3 regions of the Psychrobacillus sp. 05T411 genome follow, and region 3 is predicted to be linked to each of the others. Evidence: riboswitches for the same ligand, from Rfam matches in the RefSeq annotation. Region 3 holds a riboswitch; each other region holds the start of a gene.
What was found. A riboswitch is a leader RNA that binds a small molecule or an ion and turns the genes downstream of it on or off. The one in region 3 is predicted to bind lysine.
Positions count from the first base shown of each region.

Region 1: it holds a riboswitch for lysine, as region 3 does, so the genes downstream of both, AC1DFT_RS18920 (transporter substrate-binding domain-containing protein) here and AC1DFT_RS07195 (aspartate kinase) in region 3, are expected to answer to the same signal.
Region 2: it holds a riboswitch for lysine, as region 3 does, so the genes downstream of both, AC1DFT_RS01590 (Na+/H+ antiporter NhaC family protein) here and AC1DFT_RS07195 (aspartate kinase) in region 3, are expected to answer to the same signal.

Region 1 is NZ_JBFTLO010000038.1:14,337-21,665, forward strand. Features, by position in the region: gene AC1DFT_RS18905 (TraB/GumN family protein) at 1-108, opposite strand, end outside; gene AC1DFT_RS18910 (amino acid ABC transporter ATP-binding protein) at 312-1,046, opposite strand; gene AC1DFT_RS18915 (amino acid ABC transporter permease) at 1,065-1,817, opposite strand; gene AC1DFT_RS18920 (transporter substrate-binding domain-containing protein) at 2,061-2,900, opposite strand; lysine riboswitch at 3,028-3,212, opposite strand; gene AC1DFT_RS18925 (purine-cytosine permease family protein) at 3,492-4,892, shown strand; gene AC1DFT_RS18930 (bifunctional metallophosphatase/5'-nucleotidase) at 5,294-6,847, shown strand; gene AC1DFT_RS18935 (ABC transporter ATP-binding protein) at 7,020-7,329, shown strand, end outside.
Region 2 is NZ_JBFTLO010000002.1:7,713-15,041, forward strand. Features, by position in the region: gene AC1DFT_RS01590 (Na+/H+ antiporter NhaC family protein) at 1-1,328, opposite strand, end outside; lysine riboswitch at 1,418-1,602, opposite strand; gene yunB (sporulation protein YunB) at 1,650-2,426, opposite strand; gene AC1DFT_RS01600 (bifunctional metallophosphatase/5'-nucleotidase) at 2,466-3,833, opposite strand; gene AC1DFT_RS01605 (sulfite exporter TauE/SafE family protein) at 3,852-4,670, opposite strand; gene AC1DFT_RS01610 (DUF72 domain-containing protein) at 4,670-5,521, opposite strand; gene AC1DFT_RS01615 (cation-translocating P-type ATPase) at 5,716-7,329, shown strand, end outside.
Region 3 is NZ_JBFTLO010000007.1:63,774-71,102, forward strand. Features, by position in the region: gene AC1DFT_RS07165 (TetR/AcrR family transcriptional regulator) at 137-718, shown strand; gene AC1DFT_RS07170 (enoyl-CoA hydratase) at 739-1,512, shown strand; gene AC1DFT_RS07175 (electron transfer flavoprotein subunit beta/FixA family protein) at 1,539-2,312, shown strand; gene AC1DFT_RS07180 (electron transfer flavoprotein subunit alpha/FixB family protein) at 2,349-3,326, shown strand; gene trxA (thioredoxin) at 3,567-3,881, shown strand; gene uvrC (excinuclease ABC subunit UvrC) at 3,933-5,708, shown strand; lysine riboswitch at 5,766-5,945, shown strand; gene AC1DFT_RS07195 (aspartate kinase) at 6,038-7,258, shown strand.

The DNA of each region.
Region 1 (7,329 bases), on a different contig from region 3:
AATTACTTCTTTTACTTGTTCTGCACTTTGTCTAGATACATGCGCTGTTCCGATTAATATTATTTCTTTACCATCTAAGTCTAAACGAGTAATATTCTCTTCTCTCACAAGTTTCTTCCTTCGTTGAGCATATTTCTTTTGCACAAATGCATCACAAAAGACTGTCTATTATTAATAATGAAGTAGATTGGGGTAAATTTCAATATCCAAGAAGTAAATCTATTATTTTCAATGGCCAACTTATTACTAACAGCTATTTTCTTTATTAAAAAGACATCCATTTACATTTCAACATAAATGGATGTCCTTTGTTATTTTAATGTACGTTTTAAAAACTCTCTCGTGCGTTCTTGAGTAGGATTATTGAAAATTTGCTCTGGGCTACCTTCTTCTGCAATAACCCCTTTATCCATAAACACAACACGATCCGAAACTTCTTTTGCAAATTCCATTTCATGTGTAACGATTAACATCGTAAGACCTGATTCAGCAAGCTCCTTCATGACTTTCAGAACTTCCCCTACCATTTCAGGATCCAAAGCGGACGTTGGTTCATCAAATAACATCACGTCTGGTTCCATTGACAGTGCACGAGCGATTGCCACACGTTGCTTTTGACCCCCAGATAGCTGGTTTGCTTTTGCATTTACGTATTGATCCATACCAACGACTTTTAAGTATTTCATCGCTATTTTTTCTGCTTCTTCTTTCGAACGTTTTAACACTTTTACTTGTCCAACAACACAATTGCTTAATACATTATGGTTATTAAACAAGTTAAACTGTTGGAAAACCATCCCTAGCTTTGTGCGGTAAGCATGAATATCATGTTTGTCGTCTAAAATATTTTCACCGTTGTAAATAATTTGACCACCACTTGGTTTTTCCAACAGATTTATGCAACGAAGAAGGGTGGATTTACCGGATCCAGATGAACCGATTATACTCACCACTTCCCCTTTGTTCACAGAGAAATCGATGTCTTTTAGTACTTCACGTGCTCCAAAGGATTTGCTTAAATGTTGTATATCAATTACTTTTTCCATTGCTGCTCCTCCTTCTTCTTAGCTTTCTTTCGTGTTTGTCACGGTTACTTGTGCTGGTTGCCCAATCATACTGTAATTTTCTGGACCGTCTAGTTTTCTTTCGAAGTAACGTAGTATTAATGTTACTGTATATGTCATCACAAAGTACAATACACACGCAACGAAAAACGGTTCAAAGTATTTGAAACTGATTCCCGCAACTGTTTTTGTTTGGAAGTATAGTTCCGTTACTCCTATTACATTTAATACAGAAGTATCTTTAATATTAATGATAAATTGGTTACCTGTCGCAGGTAAAATATTGCGAACTACTTGTGGTAATACAACATGAAGCATCGTTTGTATATGATTCATACCAACCGCTTGTGCAGATTCAAATTGTCCTTTATCGATAGAAATAACTCCACCTCGAACAATCTCTGCCATATAAGCACCTGTATTAATCGATACGATAAAGATAGCTGCTGCAGTTCTGTCCATATCTACTCCAAACGCCATTGCAGAACCATAGAATATAACCATGGCTTGTACGATCATTGGCGTTCCACGGAAAAACTCTATATAAATCGATAGAATAATATTCACTATTTTTAATAAAACTCTTTTTACTTTTCTTTCAGGTGTCGGTATTGTGCGAATAACACCTGCTAATAAACCGATAATTGCACCAACAATAGTACCAATTATGGAGATTAAGAGTGTCATACCTGCCCCGCGAAGAAACAGTGGCCAATTATCAATTACCATTGATATAATCCACTCAATACTCATACTTTCACTCCTTTAATTAATCAATTACACCTCGGTGCAATTGCGTCCAGATTTTGAATTGCACTAGTGCAATTCAAAATCTGTGACATCCGCCGGAGGCTTAGGCCAACAGGATGTTGGTCACTCAGGCGTTGCCGCAGGAGGCGGCGAACTTAGCCAGAGTTCCGCTAATCAGCCATTATTATCTGCTGATTCAAGTTAAAAACCGACTGCAATAAGTAGCAGCCGGTTCGCTTGCCTTCATTATTCAGCAGCTGGTTGATTTTGAATTGCTTTGTCCATAATTTCTTGACGTTCTTCTTCCGAAATTTTCGCCAATATTTCATTTATCTGTTCTGTTAATTCGCTACCTTTTTTAAGACCTACCGCTACCGCTGTCTCTTCTTCATCTGCAACAAATCCATCGGTAAATTCAACCATTGCAAAGTTTTCATTTGCAGCGGAAGCACTAATTCCTTCCGGACGCTCCGATACATATCCGTCAATCACACCTGACTCCAAAGCTACACGCATTGCAGAGAAGTTATCAGAAGCTGGTTGTTTTTGAACACCTTCGATTTGATCGATTACACCATAGTGAGAAGTATTCAACTGACCAGTGATTTTCGCTCCACTAAAATCTTGAATAGATGTAGCATTTTCATATGGTCCACCTTTTTTAACGATCATAACAAAATTCGATGTGTAATAATTATCAGAGAAATCGATTGACTCTTTGCGTTCTGTTGTTGGTGACATACCAGCAACAATTGCATCTATTTTATCTGATTGTAATGATGGAACTAATCCATCCCACTCTGTTTTTACGACTACTAACTCTTTCCCTAAACCTTCTGCAATCTTTTTAGCGATTTCTACATCGTATCCACCAGCGTATTCTGCATTTCCGGAGATTTTTACTCCTCCGTTAGAATCATCTAATTGAGTCCAGTTAAACGGTGGGTAGCCAGCTTCCAAGCCAACTGTAAATGTATCAGTTTCTTGTGAAGACGATCCTGTTTTTTCTGTATTATCCGTCCCACATGCAGCTAAAAGTAACAATATTGAAACGAACATTGTGAACAATAATAATTTGTTTTTCATGTGTATTTCTCCCCTTTTATTTTCAGTCTATGTTTATAAACAATAAAAAAGGACAATCTATAAAAATAGACCTGAGACGAACTCAGGTCGCAATTTGTATAGTTGCCCTAAATCCTCTACTTTACCCAAATGAGATAGCACACCACGATAAACCGGTACATTTAAAGTGGACAGTCCTGCAATTATTCACTGCAGACCCAGCATGTAATATGGAGAAATATTTACAAACTTCGGCGACATTTCCTTCTCCCTAGCATCATTGCTTCTCAAACTCCACTAAGGACTAATAAATATCGCGCCTCTACCCCACTTATTTAAGTGAGGTTGTATTTAATTATTGTTCATAGTCTACAACAACATATACCATGTGTCAACCGGTCTCCCCTTAATATCAGTCATCCAAAATTTAACTTTGAGAAAAGTGTTTTAATACATGTGGATAGGAAATTTTTTACTAAAAACAACATCTCTTTGAGCACTGTATTTGATAAAACCTTGCTGTTTCTGGTATAATGTAGAACGGATGAATTGGTGAACGAATCTCTATACACAAAATGGAAGTTAAATTTTCATAAAAAGGGAGTTGATATTATGGGATCTGTCCAAGTCGCAGATCACAAAGTGTCAGAAGAAATGAAAGATGATTATTCACTAGACAGAGTGCCAAGAGATCAGAGAAAAATGGGTTGGTTTAGTATTACTAACATCACATTTGGTATCGCAACGGCAATTTTTTATTTTCAAATGGGAAGCGTTATGGCACTCCAATTCGGAGCCATTAATGCCATCATATCCTCCATATACGCGATAATCGTTGCTGGTATACTCGGAACATTCATTGCTTATCTTTCAGCAAAATCCGGTATGAACGTCAATCTATTGTCTAGAGGTGGAGGTTTTGGTTACATAGGTGCATCGTTAACCTCATTCATTTATGCAACAAACTTCATCATGTATTGTGCATTTGAAGGACTAATTCTAGTTTCCGCAATTCACACCTTCTTCCCCGCCCTACCAGAATGGGTGCTAATCATTTTCTTCGGATCAATAGTCATTCCATTAAATTGGTTTGGAATCAAACAGCTCGATAAATTACAAAAGTGGTCTCTGCCGATTTTCGGTATTTTTTTAGTTGCTGCCATTATTATGTCATTCTACAAACCTTCCGTTTATGAAGGAGCTTTTTGGACATATATGCCAGAAGGCGTTCAAATGGGTGGACAAGCTTTACTGCTTTGTATTGGTATGCATCATGGAATAATGGGTCTTACAGCTTTATTATCTTCGGACTACGCACGTTTTCTTAAGCCAAAAGATATCAAATTAGGCTCTTTCGCTATTGGGTTTATTCCCCAAATTTTCTGTTTTGGTGTAATGGGCGGACTTGGTATATGGTTCGGTGTTCGTTTAGGTGAACCAAATCCGGGAGTTTATATTGTTCTACTGTTAGGTATTGGCGGTGCATTATTCACGATGTTAACGCAACTACGAATAAACGTTACAAATATATATAGTAGTTCTTTATCACTTTCTAATTTCTTTGAGAATATTTTTAAATTTACACCAGGTAGACGCTTTTGGGTAGTCGTCTCAGGAATATGTGCGATTGTCTTAATGCTTGGTGGTATTGTAGATCATCTAGATACCGCAATGACGTTCCAAGGAGTCTTTTTACTTGCTTGGGCAGCTATATTAGTTACCGATGCTATGATTGTGAAAAAGCTTCTAAAAATCGGACCTCGTTATTATGAAGCTCGACACGAGTTTTTATATAAATGGAATCCTGTTGGAGTAGTTTCTTTAATCATCTCTAGTGGATTAGGAACAATAGCCGCATTAGGATATATGGGATCATTTTTGCAAAGTACCGCGGCATTTTTCGCAGCGATTTTAGCAGCTATACTTACAATTATTCTAGCAATTTCTACTAAAGGAAAGTATTATAGCAAAGGTACCCCTACCGACATTCCTAAAGAAGATTATATTGCTTAATAGGTAAAAATTGATTGCCTCTTTAACAGCTATTAACCAATCGATCAGCCCACCATTCATTTTATCTACTGATTTCCGTATTGCCTTTTTGACGAGGCATTTGATTCGTTTCACGCTATATGCACACTTCTTTTTTCGAAGTTGTGTTTATAGTACGCTGATCATTTGATTGGTTTTTCATTCATACTACCTCCATCCTATATACTTCAGTATCTTTTCCCCATATATAAAAACAAGAGTAGCTATTTAGCCTGAGAAAGGCTGGCTACTCTTTTTACTTTTAATTCTTCAGATAACTTCTACCGAGATTTAAACTGTAAATTTTTTGTAAAGCGAGCAAATTTCCACCAATGTTTTGTTATGATGAATGAAAAACCTAATAGAAAGTGGCGAAATGATAGATGAAAACAATAACAATACTACAAACAAGCGATATTCACGGTAGTGTCTATCCTATCAACTATGGAAATAATGAAAAAGCTAATGTGGGACTTGGGAAAATAGCGTCAATTATACATCAGGAACGTCTTTTAGATAAGCAATTGGTGCTTATTGACAATGGCGATTTGATCCAAGGAACGCCTTTAACTTATTACTCTGTTCAATACTTGCAAAAGGAACAGAATCCGATGGTTGGCATATTAAATTATTTGAAATACGATGCTTCGGTTATTGGGAATCATGAATTTAACTATGGTATGGATGTATTAAACCGTGCGGTAGATGAATCCAACTTCCCATGGCTTTCCGCAAATATTGTAGATGAAAAATCAAAACAGCCCTATTTTGGTCAACCTTATATAATAAAAGAAGTAGAAGGTGCAAAAATAGCTATATTAGGCGTGACCACTCATTACATTCCGAATTGGGAAAATGAACAAAATATTGCAGGTCTAGCATTTCATGATGCCCTCCAAGAAACGAAGAAATGGGTTTCGTATATAATAGAACAAGAAAATCCAGATGTACTTATTGTTTCCTATCACGGAGGTTTTGAGCGAGATATAGAAACTGGAGAACCAACTGAAAACTTAACCGGGGAAAATCAAGGGTATGCTATATGCCAAGAGATCGAAGGAATTGACGTTTTACTAACTGGGCATCAACATCGCTTATTAGCCGGCAATATTAATGGCGTAGAAATCGTTCAACCTTCTAATAATGGACAAATGATCGGTAAAATAGTCCTTACATTAAATGAAGAAAATAAAGTTACACATAAAACATCTGAATTATTAGCAGTAGATGAGGTAGAAGCAGATGCATATATTCTTAAAATGACTGCTAGTTTCGAAGAAGAAGCGCAAAAGTGGTTGGATCAACCGATTGGAAAAATCGAAGGCGATATGTTAATAATAGATCCACTTTTAGTTCGAACAAGTGACCATGCTGCTATTGAATTTATTAACAAGGTACAAATGGACATTGCTGGAGTGGAAATATCCAACACATCATTATTCAACAATGCTTCTCCAGGCTTCGAATCTAATGTAACAATGCGTGATATTATTTCCAACTATATGTTCCCAAATACGTTAAGGGTGCTGCGTTTATCCGGAAATGATATTAAGGAAGCATTAGAACAAAGTGCAAAATATTTCACCTTGAATGAAGAAGGCTCGCTAGAAGTAAACCGGACCTATATATATCCCAAACCGCAGCATTACAACTATGATATGTGGGAAGGCATCGAATACGTATTGGACATTAGAAATCCTATTGGAAAACGGGTAACTATCTTGAATGTTAAAGGTGCACCTATTCAGTTAAACGGTGAATACGATGTCGTCATGAACAATTACCGTGCGGGAGGAGGGGGTAATTTTACGATGTTCAAAGACAAACCGGTTATGAAGGACATCACTTTGGACATGACGGAAATACTCGTCAACTATATACGTGAAAGACAGACAGTAAAAGCAACCGTTAATCATAATTGGAAGGTCATTTGGTAGTAGTTCAAAAAAATAGAGTAAAGCTGCAAGAGAGTTGAGTATATCAACTCTCTTTTTTATGCACTTTTTTCTTTACATAACGTTAATCGAATCTTTACAGTACATCCATTTTCAAATGTACTTTCACTGCTATACTAAACTGCTACACAAAAATAACTGAAGGAGCATTATGATGACTATTACCTTACATAATATTTCGATGAAATTTAATAATACAGCTGCCGTAAACCAACTATCTGTCACTATTCCTAAAGGTGAACTCGTTTCTATTTTAGGGCCTAGTGGTTGCGGAAAAAGTACTACCTTATTTATGCTTGCTGGACTTTATCAGCCTACAGATGGAGCTATTTTATTTAACGATAAGGACGTCACGAAACTCACACCAGAAAAACGTGGGATTGGAATGGTATTTCAAAACTATGCTCTGTATCCGCATATGACTGTTTTACAAAATATTATGTTTCCATTAAAAATGCACAAAG
Region 2 (7,329 bases), on a different contig from region 3:
TGATCTCCAAAAACAGCACCTGCTAAAACCGCTGCAAGGACTGGTAATAATAATGCTGGTTCTATCGCCATAATAATACTAGCTCCAATTGGCAATAAAATTCCGAATGATCCCCATGACGACCCAGTCGCAAATGCCATAAATGCTGTTAATACAAATAGCAAGGCTGGAATGACGCCCACAGGAATATTATTGTCCATAACTAGTTTAGCTAAAAATGCCCCCGTTTCCAAGGCATTGATCAAGTAAGATAAAGACCATGCAAAAATTAAAATTAATACAGCAGGAAGCATAGAACGAACTCCTGTAACGAATGCTTTCCACACGTAGCTAATGCTTGCTTCTGGATTCGTTTTAAATTGTCGCACATATAGTGCAATGGCTAAAATCGTCGCTGTCAGACCACCAACAAACAGTGAAAATGGAACGTCTGTATTTTCAAAGATAACAAATAAATTCAGATTATAACCTGAAATTTTATAGCCAGTCCAAAACATTGCAAATAGAGTCACGACTATTAACGAAACAATCGGCAACACTAAATCTACGACTTTTCCATAATTATTTTCCGGGAAATTTCCCTGCAGATTTCCTGGATTTGGTTTGGCCGGATCGAAAAGTTCTCCCGTTTCTAGCGCTCTTTTCTCATGTTTTTTCATTTCTAATAAATCAAAGTCTGTCCAAGCTATGAAAAACACAATAGCCAAGGTCGCAATCACATAAAAATTCATCGGGGCCATTAATACAAATGCTTCCAGTGGCGTATAAGCTGTTACTGCATGCGTTGCAAAAATAACACCAAGCTGACTGATTAAAAACGCTCCCCAACTAGAAACTGGTGACACAACACAAATCGGCGCAGAAGTAGAATCGATAAAATAAGCAAGCTTTGCCCGTGAGACACGATGCGAATCCGTAATAGGTCTGGCAATCTGACCAACTGCTAATGCATTAAAATAATCATCTACAAATATGAGCATTCCTAAAAACGCAGTTAATAATTTAGAGCCTCGTCGAGTTTGAATCTTTTTAATGGCCCATGCTGCAAATGCTGTACTTCCTCCAGATAAACTCACAAACGCTGTAACAACACCGAGTAATAAAATAAAGAGTAATATATAAATATTATAAGCATTTACCCCTTCATCCCAAAAAGAAGATTTAAATGACTCCCATAAAAGTAATAAGGAATTTACCGGGGCAAAACTTTCCACAAGCAAGGCCGCCGAAATAATTCCTACACCTAATGATAAGAGTACTCTTTTTGTTGCAAGCACCATAATAATTGCTAATAATGGCGGCAATAAAGAAAAAATCGTATTTTCCAACTTCTATTCCTCCTCAAGAATATAAAAAGCCAACCTATACATTTACATAGGTTGGCTTTAACTATTGAATTTAAGCATTATGGTTGTTTTCGCTTCGTAGCTCCCCATTTATATTATCCCCTATAAATGACAGTATTATTCTTTTTCAAAATAACCCCAACTAAATATCGTTTGACGAACCATATCTAGCTTCGGCAAAACTTCCTTTCCCATACGATCATAAGCGTCAACTTCCTGTATAGTACTATTAAGCCCTGCAGCCTCTACCTATTATATTCATTTTCTTTATTGTAACAGTTTATTCTATTTATCCTGGATTTTTTATTTTTCAGGCAATGGAATCGGCACCTCTACGGACGGAGCAGAAGACCCATCTCCTCCAGTATAAATATGAGGCACTTGCCCTTGCACCAATCCCATCGCAACAGGAATGTTTTGTTCTACCACACTTAATTTACTAGCAAGTGGAACAATGATTTGGACATTCACTTTAATATGAATACTTACTTCTACGTAAGCATTATTAATGCCAAATTCCGTTATAGTCGGTACAACTGTCGACTGCACATTCCCGATCACATGAAATCGAATCGGAATTTTAGGACCCAAGTTACCGATCAGCGGAATATTCGTTGCCTGCCCCATCGGTACAAAAAACACAACTCCTCCTTGATCCTCCATCGTTTGCTTATCGTATTCGATATCATCCAAATACGGCAAGCTCGACAAATTCCCTTTTTCTGCTTGCTCTAAATGTGCTTGCACCAAACTGTTCGTGTCAGATAAAACACGATTAATGATTTCTGTATTAAATTTTGTCGTCACCATATTCGTACTACCATTCGTAGAAGGTACTTCCTCGATAATATCGTTAACATCTAAAACGTTGGCAGTTCTTGAAGTGATCGCCTTACTAATCACCATCGATGCGATTTTATCTGTTTGGACTTCCGCATAATCTAGATACGTTGGCGTCAACTGTTTATTAACAAAATAAAATACACCAGCGACGGATAAGATGAAAAGCCCTAATAAAATAGCTAGTTTCCGCTGAGCAGTAAAAATAGGCAAACGCTTTTTTTTTCGATAGAATAGCAAAAAATCCCCCTTATTACTACTATGTAATAAGCGGGAATATTATGCTTGACTTAATAACTGATTGCCGTACCACTTCACTACATCCCTTATTAACTCCGGCATAAAATATTCCTTCGTAGCAAATTTGAACGAAGGGAAAAAATAACCAAATGTAAACATATCTAGCGTAGCAAGTGTATACACCTTTTTTAGTTCGAGCGCTTCTCCACCTATAAATATATCCCCTTGCTCATCCTCTACGAGCTGCTCAAAAAGAATTGCTCCCAAGTATTTGCCCCTAAACCCAAGTCCCTTAACTTCCAAATCTGGCCATTTTTCATTTTTAGATTGCTCCACAATTTCTAACAATTCTGCACCTGTTAACGTGACGACACACGGATTAATGGGATGAGGTAAACAGCTGTGCAAGTCGCTTGCAGTAATCCGCCCTTTTGGTAAGTCCGTCAAAAATATACCAGCAGGAAACATGGCACAATCCGCTTTCGTAAATGCCAGCAATGCATTACCGAAAAATTGAGACATATTTGAAGGGCCAAACCATTCTTTCTGCAAAATACTATCATTGTAAAAAACAGTTTCAGCAAGCTCCACATTTCCAATTGCTTCCCATTTTTTCAGTTGCAAATCTGCATCTTTTGGTTTAGCTAGTGTATGTATAGCATGTAATATCGCTCGCTTCGATAAAATTCTTTTCGATTCATGATCGTAATCGATTGTTACTTGACCTACGTATGCACCATACTTACCTGCAGCACCTTGTAAAGTATTTCCAATCACTTTACCTTCCTCAAAGAAATGATGCGTATGCGAACCTAAAATTAGATCAATTTCTGGTATCTTCTCCGTCATGATTTCGTCTTGTGACATCCCTAAATGAGATAAACAAATAAGCACATCGACGTCTTTTTCTATTACCTTACAAACTTCTTTCAAACGGTCAATCGGCTGTTGAATATGCCATCCTAATTGTTCATAATACAATCCAAAATCAGCAGTCGCAGCTACAATGCCAATTCGTATTCCAGTCGGTGTAACATGAATTTTATAAGGTAGCACCCAAGAAGGGATATTCCCGCTTAAATCCGTAAAATTGGACACAATCACTTCAAAGTTGGCAGCTTGATATAAAGTATCTAAATCCCCATGGCTAAGTGTAATTCCTTCATTGTTTCCAATGGTGACATAATCATATCTGGCATCATTCAGTAATTGGACATTACCTTTTCCAAGCGTCCCTTCTGTAAACACATTAGACCTGTCTATATGATCTCCAATGTCCAATGTTAAATAGGCATCACTCGGTCCATGGCTGCTTTGGCGCTTTAAGAGAAACTGATGAATAGTCGGCCAATTCTCTAAATGACTATGTATATCATTCGTATGATAAATATGAATTGTCTCTCTCATCTTCCCTACTCCTCTTTTTTAAAATAGCCCATCAATAATGGAGCGTATACCTAATAATAACAGCACAATTCTTAGTACAAAAACAAGTGTATCGGAATTTAATTTTTTATTTAATTTTGCACCGACTTTTGCACCAATATACGCTGCAGGAATTACCGGAATCGTATAAAGCCAAGGTACATTCCCAAGGGATACATGCGTGATTGAATTGACAATCGCCGATAAGAACACCATGAACATCGATGTTCCAACCGCAACATGCGGGGGAAACAAGAATAACAAGATCATGGCTGGTACAATAATCGATCCTCCACCGATACCAAACAGACCGGAAGCAAAGCCAACTCCAAATGTTAACAGCAAGGCAAACCAAATGGGATACCCATACACATAGGTATCTGTCTTATCTTGAAAAGTTCGCTTCTTCCCATTTTCCACAAACCATCTCACCGGTTTTAAACGATCCCGGACTAATAAAAGTGTCGATAAAACAATTAGTAAAATACCAAAATATAAGTTAAAAGAAGGTAAATCTAGCCCCTTATTCACCCATGCCCCGAGAATTGTCCCAGGAATACTTCCGATGAAAAAAATAAACCCACTTCTAAAATCCACTGTCTTCGTTTTCATATACGAAAGCGTAGAAGAAAGACCCGTAAAAATCATCATAATAACAGAAAGTCCCACAACACTCTGTGGAGTAATATTAGGAATTAATGCAAGTGTCGTCCCAAAAAACAACACTGCTGGAACTAAAATAACCCCTCCACCTAAACCTACTAACGCCCCAACTATTCCAGAGAACAGCCCAGCGATTACTAATAATATCCACTCCATTATATCCCACCTTCAAATAAGTCTAATTGTTTCGGAGCAAGTCCTTCAAATTCAATATGAAGCAACTGTTGGAAAGCTTTCGCATTTTTCGCTGCATGGCCTCCAGAATTATTATTAAATAGAACCACTACTTCTTTAGCTTGTTTCTGTAACTGCTCCACTATCTTCTGAATATATGCAAGCTCTTCTTTATTATAATCATACAAATAGCGTACTTCCCGCCATTTTTCATTATTGCCCGGGTTGATCCAACCATATGTATTTCGACCATGTAAACGTACAAGCACTTTATCAGTAATGGCGATCGGTATTAATGGAACAGAACCATCTCCTACTTGTGGCTCATCGCACACAGTATGGTGGAGATGATGATTTTTCAAAAAATCAAGCGTTCCTTCTTGAAATGTAGACGAGTACCAAGATTGATGGCGAAATTCTATAGCTAGCTCGAAATCTCTCAATTTCTCTTTCACTCGAAGTATGTACTCCACGTTTTCTTTCACACATATAAACCAAGGAGGAAATTGCACTAACACCATCGAAAGTTTTCCAGCTTCTTTAAACGGCTGAATAGACTCTCGATATCGCTCGAACATCTCATCCATCGATTCATAATGAGACTCCCCGCGTAAATGACCCGTTATTTCTTGATACGCTTTTACAACAAATTGAAAATTATCAGGTGTTTCTTTGATCCATTTCAACGTATTTTTAAATGGTGGAATCGCATAAAAAGAAGTGTCTAATTCAACCACTGGAAAATGTGCACTGTAATCTTGTAACTTCTCTTTAGCCGTTGATACGTATAAGTCAGGATGATCCCCCCAGCCGGTTAGACCAATTTTAATCATTTGCTCACCTCTCTAACTATTTATTAATATCATATCACTGGTTATAGCCGAGTTACAGTGAAATGAAATGTGATTTCAATTACATAAATACTTTTTTTAAAACTCTTCTTTTGATAGATTTCTATCATACCGGGATTAAAACTAGAATAGTATTGTTACAGAGTCCAATAATTTTACTATGGAAGGAGAAACGGATGCCGGAATATCATCAACAATCATCGCAGGAAGTTATGAAGACATTGGATGTGACAAATCAAGGATTAAATGATTATGATGTCCAAAAAAGACAAGAAGAATTCGGCTATAACAAATTGATGGAGGGAAAAAGGACAAGTACATTAGCCGTTTTCTTTGGTCAATTTAAAGATTTACTAGTAATCATTTTAATGATTGCCGCCTTCATATCTTTTCTATTAGGAGAAGTAGAAAGCACGATTGTCATACTGATTGTCATTATTTTAAACGCAATCCTAGGGACCGTACAACACGTAAAAGCGGAGCAGTCATTGGACAACCTAAAAGCACTATCCACCCCCATTGCCAAAGTGTTACGAAACAATCAACTAGTTGAGATACCTTCAGTAGATATAGTCGTTGGGGATCTTCTTTATTTGGACGCTGGGGACTATATAAATGCAGATGGTAGATTAATAGAAAGCTATAACCTGCATATAAATGAAAGTTCGCTAACAGGCGAATCACTTTCAGTAGAGAAAAATTCTGCAGCCATCAAAAAAGATAATATAATGACGGCTGATAAAAAAAATATGGTTTTCACAGGAAGCTTTGTTACCAATGGACGTGGAATTGTCATTGTTACGGCTATTGGAATGGAAACAGAAATCGGAAAAATCGCCAATTTACTCGATACCGCCAAGGAGAAGAAAACGCCACTACAAGTTAGCCTCGATCATTTCGGAGGAAATTTAGCTTTAGGCATTACAATGATCTGTTTAGCTATTTTTACAATCGATCTATTTCGAGGACGTGAACTCGTAGATTCCTTTATGTTTGCAGTAGCGCTTGCAGTTGCAGCTATTCCAGAAGCATTAAGTTCAATAGTTACCATCGTACTAGCTTTTGGAACACACAAAATGGCCAAGGAAAATGCCATAATACGAAAGCTTTATGCCGTTGAAAGCTTGGGAAGTGTATCCGTTATTTGTTCCGATAAAACGGGAACATTAACTGAAAATAAAATGACTGTTCAACAAGTGTACGTCGACCAAAAAGTCATCCCACATGACCAAATCCAAACAAAAAATACAATAGAAAGAAATCTTCTCCTAATGGGATTATTATGTAATAACGCTTCCCTGACAGTTCAGAAAGAAATCGGGGACCCTACTGAAATTGCGCTCGTAAAATTAGGAAATCAACACGATCTAGACGCATTAAACATAAGAGAACATAACTTAAGAATAGCCGAAATTCCTTTTGATTCGGATAGAAAACTTATGAGCACAGTGAATCGCCTTAATCATCAAAATGTCATGATTACAAAGGGCGCATTGGACGTGCTTCTACCTAAAACGATAAAAATCCTTACTTCTGAAGGTATAGAAGATATAACAGAAGCAAATCGAAGAAAAATTGAAGAAGTGAATCATACCTTTTCTATAAATGGTTTAAGAGTGCTCGCAATTGCTTACAAGGAAATAAAGCAAAGCACTGCAATTGGTGTGAAAGACGAAAATGATTTAATCTTTGCCGGATTAATAGCAATGATGGATCCTCCTAGAAAAGAGTCCAAAGCTGCAGTTGAAAGCTGTATTAACGCAGGTATTAAACCAGTAATGATAACAGGA
Region 3 (7,329 bases):
TTTTCCGATTTGTTAGGATAAATTTGATTTGTATATTGACAGTACTGAAAATTAAATATAATATAAAAATATGAATGAGTAATCATTCATATTTTTATATTATTCGCAAGTAATTGATCATTTGGTGGTGAATACATTGAAAAAAGAAAAGCCAAAATATAAGCAAATTATAGATGCTGCCATTATAGTTATTGCAGAAAATGGATATCATCAGTCACAAGTTTCTAAAATTGCAAAACAAGCTGGTGTGGCGGATGGGACAATCTACTTGTATTTTAAAAACAAAGAAGACATATTAATCTCCGTATTTGAAGAAAAAATGGAAGTATTCGCAGAAAACTTAAAGCAAATAATTGAAATAGATGCGAACGCTTCGGAGAAACTATTAAAGATGATAGAAAATCACTTTAGTGTACTTGCAAGTGATCATCACTTAGCAACTGTTACCCAGTTAGAGTTGAGACAGTCAAATTTGGCCCTACGTTTACGTATTAATGCCATTTTAAAAAATTACTTAGTCCTACTAGACTCCATATTAAAAGAAGGTATTGAAAATAGAGAATTTGAGCAAAATTTAGATATTCGCTTAGCAAGACAAATGATTTTTGGTACAATAGATGAGACGACAACAACTTGGGTTATGAATGAATATAAATATAATTTAATAGATTTGACCCCAAAAGTACATCGTCTGTTATTAAATGCTATAAAAGAATAACAAAGGGGAGAGTTGTGTAAATGGGATTCTTGTCATGGGAAATTGAGGATGGTGTAGCTACGGTTATACTGAATCGTCCACCAGCAAATGCACTAGCAAGAGGGGTAATTTTAGAAGTAAATGATCTTTTAGATGCAGTTGAAAACGATGATGCTGTTCGTGTTCTACTGCTTAAAGGAGAAGGGAGATTCTTTTCTGCTGGTGCAGATATTAAAGAATTTACTTCCGTTTCTTCAGGTGAAGAATTTTCTGAATTAGCTGAAAGTGGACAACTCATTTTCGAAAGATTAGAAAGATTTTCAAAGCCAGTTATCGCAGCAATTCATGGAGCTGCACTTGGTGGGGGCCTTGAGCTAGCGATGAGCTGTCATATACGACTTGTGTCAGAAAACGCTAAACTAGGGCTTCCAGAACTACAATTAGGTCTAATCCCTGGTTTTGCTGGAACGCAACGACTTCCTCGCTATGTTGGATTTGCAAAAGCAGCAGAATTACTGTTAACGAGTGAACCAATCAGTGGGACAGAAGCGGTGAAAGTTGGCTTAGCCAATCATGCATATCCAGAAGAAGAATTATTTAGCCGTGCACAAGAACTTGCAACTAAAATTGCAAAGAAAAGCCCAGTTGCTGTAAAAGCGGCGTTAGAAATGCTCCAATATATAAAACCAGCCTCTTACTATGAAGGCGTTCGAGCAGAAGCAAATGTTTTTGGAAGCGTTTTTGTTTCAGACGATGCAAAAGAAGGTATTTCTGCATTTTTAGAAAAAAGAGAACCAGTTTTTAAAGGTAAATAAATATTACGCTAGGGGAGGATAACTAAATGAACATTTATGTTTTAGTGAAACGTACATTTGATACAGAAGAAAAAATCGTAGTAAGTGGCGGTAAAATCCAAGAAGACGGAGCAGAATTCATCATCAATCCTTACGATGAATATGCGATCGAAGAAGCAATTCAAGTTCGCGATGCACAAGGTGGGGAAGTGACTGTTCTAACATTAGGCGGAGAAGATGCGGAAAAACAACTTCGCACAGCACTTGCTATGGGAGCTGACAAAGCTGTTCTTATTAATGTGGAAGATGATGTAGAAGAATTGGATCAATTTACAGCTGCTCATATCATTTCCGAATACTTAAAAGATAAAAATCCTGATTTAATATTAGCTGGTAATGTAGCTATTGATGGTGGATCTGGACAAGTTGGACCACGTGTCGCAGAAGCTTTAGGTATTAACTATGTCACAACGATTACAAATCTTGAGATTGATGGGACAACTGTAACGATCAAACGTGACGTGGAAGGGGATACAGAAATTCTGGAGACATCATTACCACTTTTAGTTACAGCACAACAAGGGCTTAACGAACCTCGTTATCCATCACTTCCAGGAATTATGAAAGCTAAGAAAAAACCATTAGAAGAAGTAGAACTAGATGATTTAGATATAGATGAAGACGATGTAGAAGCGAAAACAGAAACACTAGAAATTTATTTACCTCCTAAAAAGGAAGCAGGAAAAGTATTAGAAGGCGAGCTAGCTGACCAAGTGAAAGAGTTAGTTCACTTACTTCATTCGGAAGCAAAAGTCGTTTAAGCGAATATTATTAACTTAAATTAGGAGGAAAAGAATATGTCTAAAAAAGTATTAGTACTTGCGGAAGCACGTGAAGGTGCACTACGTAATGTTTCTTATGAAGCAATCGCTGCTGGAAAACAAATTTCAAATGGCGGAGAAGTTGTTAGTGTTCTATTAGGAGATTCAGTGCAAAATCTAGCATTGGAACTTGGCAAATATGGTGCAGATCGTGTGATTACGGTAGAACATCCACATTTAAAACAATATACATCAGACGGTTATGGACAAGCATTGCTAGCTGTTATTGAACAAGAGAATCCAGAAGCGATCGTTTTCGGACATACAGCTTTAGGAAAAGATATCTCTCCAAAAATTGCTAGTAAACTGCAAATTGGACTTGTATCTGATGTTACTGCAATTGAAGGAGAAGGCGAGAAGGCTGTTTACATTCGCCCGATCTATTCTGGTAAAGCATTCGAAAAAGTGAAAGTAAAAGATGGTATCGAATTCGTTACTATTCGTCCAAACAACATCGCACCACTTGCAAAAGACGACAGCAAATCAGCGGATGTATCTTCATTATCGGTGGATATTACAAACCTTCGTACAATTATTAAAGAAGTAGTTCGTAAATCATCTGAAGGTGTAGATTTATCTGAAGCAAAAGTAGTCATCGCTGGTGGACGTGGAGTGAAGAGCGAAGAAGGATTTGCGCCATTGAAAGCACTTGCAGATGTGCTAGGTGGAGCGGTTGGAGCTTCTCGTGGTGCTTGTGACGCTGATTACTGTGATTATTCACTACAAATCGGTCAAACTGGTAAAGTAGTTACTCCAGACCTTTATATTGCAGCAGGTATTTCTGGAGCGATTCAACATTTAGCGGGTATGTCGAACTCGAAAATAATTGTAGCGATCAACAAAGATCCAGAAGCAAATATTTTCAAAGTGGCAGATTACGGTATTGTTGGCGATTTATTCGAAGTTATCCCAATGCTTACGGAAGAATTTAAACAGTTGAAAGTAAATGCTTAAAAGCAACTCGGCTCTTTTGTTAGAGCCGAGTTTTTTACTTTATAGATCTAGCTCCAGCGCCTTGCCTCTCGGGGTCAAATGTGAAAAAGCTGTGGTGGCTGAGGAGCTGCCTCCTCGCTTTTCCTCATTTGCCTGTCGGGGCAGAATAGGCGCTTGCGCTTTTCGTGTAAGCTAATATGTAGATGTAGCAATATGAGTCTGCTATAATCTATTTAGAGTTAACCAAAGGAGGAATTTTTAATGGCAATAGTTCATGGAACAGATCAGACTTTCTCACAAGAAATTGAGGAAGGATTAGTATTAGTAGATTTTTGGGCAACATGGTGTGGTCCTTGTAAAATGATTGCTCCTGTATTAGAAGAAATGGACGCTGAAATGAGCGATAAAGTAAAAATCGTAAAAGTCGACGTGGATGAAAACCAAGCAACTGCTAGTCAATTTGGTATTATGTCAATCCCAACATTAGTATTGTTTAAGGATGGTCAACCAGTGGACAAAGCAGTTGGTTTCCAACCAAAAGAAGCATTAGTTCAATTTGTAGAAAAAAACGCATAATATAAAGCCGGGTCCTCTAAAGGTGCCCGGCTTTTTTAAACGGGTGATGAAATGAATGATTTGATACAACAAAAATGTGCCATTTTACCAGATGATCCTGGATGTTATTTGATGAAAGATCGGCAAGGAACCATTATTTATGTCGGCAAAGCGAAAATATTAAAAAATCGTGTACGTTCTTATTTTACTGGATCGCATGATGGGAAAACGCAAAGATTAGTACAAGAAATAGTCGATTTTGAATATATCGTCACATCGTCAGAGTTAGAAGCACTTATCCTAGAGCTTCATCTTATTAAAAAGCATGATCCAAAATACAATATCATGCTAAAAGACGATAAAACGTATCCATACATTAAAATAACAGCGGAAAAAAATCCGAAATTAATCATTACAAGACAAGTGAAAAAAGACAAAGGAAAATATTTTGGTCCTTATCCAAATGCACATGCTGCAAATGAAACCAAAAAACTATTAGATCGTATATACCCACTAAGAAAGTGTGCGAAATTACCCGACCGTGTTTGCTTATATTATCACTTAGGGCAATGCCTAGCTCCTTGCGTAAAGGAAATAGAGGATTCCACTTATAAAAAGATGACGGATGAAATTACGAGCTTTTTAAACGGCGGCTATACACATGTAAAAAAAGAACTAATGGAAAAGATGAATGAAGCAGCAGAAAATCTAGAATTTGAACGGGCAAAAGAATATAGAGATCAAATTTCCAATATTGAAATGGTCATGGAAAAACAAAAAATTACAACAAACGATTTTACCAGTCAGGATATTTTTGGTTATACCGTGGATAAAGGCTGGATGTGTGTCCAAGTATTTTTTATCCGACAAGGAAAACTAATCGAAAGGGATGTTTCTCTTTTTCCTCTTTATCGTGATCCGGAAGAAGAGTTTTTAACATTTCTAGGTCAGTTTTATGCAAAACCGGAACATATTAAACCTAAAGAAGTGTACGTACCTAATAATACGGACATCCACTTAGCTTCTGAATTGTTAGAAATGAAAGTGACCATTCCTCAAAAAGGATTGAAAAAAAACTTAGTTAAGCTTGCCGAGAAAAATGCTGTGCTTGCTTTAAGTGAGAAGTTTCATTTGATCGAACGACAAGAAGAGCGGACGATAGGGGCAGTGGAGGAATTAGGTGATTTAATAGGGATTGCAACTCCAAATCGAATGGAGGCTTTTGATAATTCCCATATTCATGGTACCGACGCCGTTTCAGCGATGGTTGTATTTGTGGATGGAAAAGCATATAAAAAGGATTATCGAAAATACAAGACGAAAACCGCTGCAAAACACGATGATTACGGTGCAATGCGAGAAGTCATTCGCAGAAGATACACACGAGTATTAAAAGAAAGTTTACCTTTGCCCGATTTAATTATCATTGATGGAGGAAAAGGACAAATAGAAGCGGCTCGAGAAATTTTGGAAGACGAGTTAGGATTAGAAATACCGATTGCTGGTCTTGCAAAAGATGGGAAGCATCAAACATCTCAACTTTTATACGGAAATCCAATTGATATTATTCCGATGAAGCGAACAAGCGAAGCATTTTATTTATTGCAACGTATTCAAGATGAAGTGCATCGATTCGCTATTACATTCCATCGTCAACAAAGAGGAAAACATACGATTGCTTCTTCCTTGGATGGAATCGAAGGAATTGGCCCTAAACGGAAAAAAACCTTATTAAAACATTTCGGATCTATCAAGAAAATGCAAATCGCGACAAAGGAAGAATTTATAGAAGCCGGGCTTTCTAGTAAACTTGCTGAAACGATGGTGGAGCATTTTCAGAAAAAGTGATTGTCTTCTGAATATTCTTGTGGTATGGTTGATACAATTTAATATTCACTATTTCAAAGTGAAGATAGAGGTGCGAACTGACAAGAGTACTTAGCGACAGGGTGAAAAGATCCGATTATCGCTAATGGAAAGGGTCATTCGCCGAAACGTAGAATAGCTTTTCCTATTCTAGGTTGGTTCTGCATTGAATAAATGTAGAATTGTCAGAATTCAGTATTCTGGAGGGCTATCTCACATGGACATTAATTGACCGTGTATGAGACAATGCTTTTCACAATATGTGAAAAGCATTTTTTTATCCTGACAGATAAACAAGGGAGCAGATATGCATGAGTAAAATTGTGATGAAGTTTGGCGGTACTTCTGTAGCGACTACAGAAAAAATCGCAAGTGTAGCAAAAAGAATAAGTAAAGAAAAAGAAAAGGGACATGATATTGTAGTTGTTGTATCAGCAATGGGAAAGTCTACAGATGAACTGGTGAATTTAGCAAATGAAATAACAGAAAGTCCATCCAAACGCGAAATGGACATGCTCCTTTCAACCGGAGAACAAGTGACGATGGCATTACTAGCTATTCAGTTAAATGCACTTGGATTAAATGCAGTTTCACTCACGGGTTGGCAAGCAGGTTTAATAACAAATAATGTACATAAAAATGCAAGAGTGGAAAGAATGGATGGCTCTAAAATAAATAACTTATTAAATGAAGATAAAATCGTCATTGTCGCTGGCTTTCAAGGGGTTTCCGAAGATAATGAAATCACTACTCTTGGAAGAGGTGGGTCAGATACGACCGCAGTAGCAATTGCAGTAGCTATTGAAGCGGAAATTTGTGATATTTATACAGATGTAGAGGGAGTATTTACATCTGATCCAAGATACGTTACGAATGCCCGAAAACTAGAACAGTTGGAATATGACGAAATGCTTGAGCTAGCTAATCTAGGTGCTGGAATACTACATCCTCGAGCAGTAGAATTTGCAAAAAATTATAAAATTCCACTCAGAGTGCGGTCAAGCTATGAAGAAAGTGAAGGAACAATTTTAAAGGAGGAAGTAGATGTGGAAAATAATTTAGTAGTTCGTGGGGTAGCGTTTGAATCAGATATTGTGCGTCTAACGATTGAATATGATGTCCCGTTTAATGGATCATTGGCATCGATTTTTACGACACTAGCAGAAAATCATATTAATGTAGATATTATTGTGCAATCTATTGTAGATGGCGTAAGACCTGCCGTTTCGTTCTCTATTAAAAAGGAATCGTTAGCGGAAGCTATTACAGTGTTAGAAACGCATAAAAAAACACTCGGTTTTACATTTGCTGACTTCGAGGTAGGGTTAGCGAAAGTTTCTATCGTTGGTTCAGGTATGGTTTCCAATCCGGGGGTTGCCGCGCAAATGTTTGATCGATTAAGTAAAGAGAATATTCCGGTAAAAATGGTAAGTACATCGGAAATAAAAGTTTCAGTTGTTATTCCTCAAGCTGACATGATTCCAGCCGCCAATGCGCTGCATGATGAATTCGACTTGGCTATAAAGCAATAACTGAACAAAAATACCAATCTCAAGGGACGTAACTTTGTTACGTCCCTTGTTTGTATTGCGCGGAATAGGGA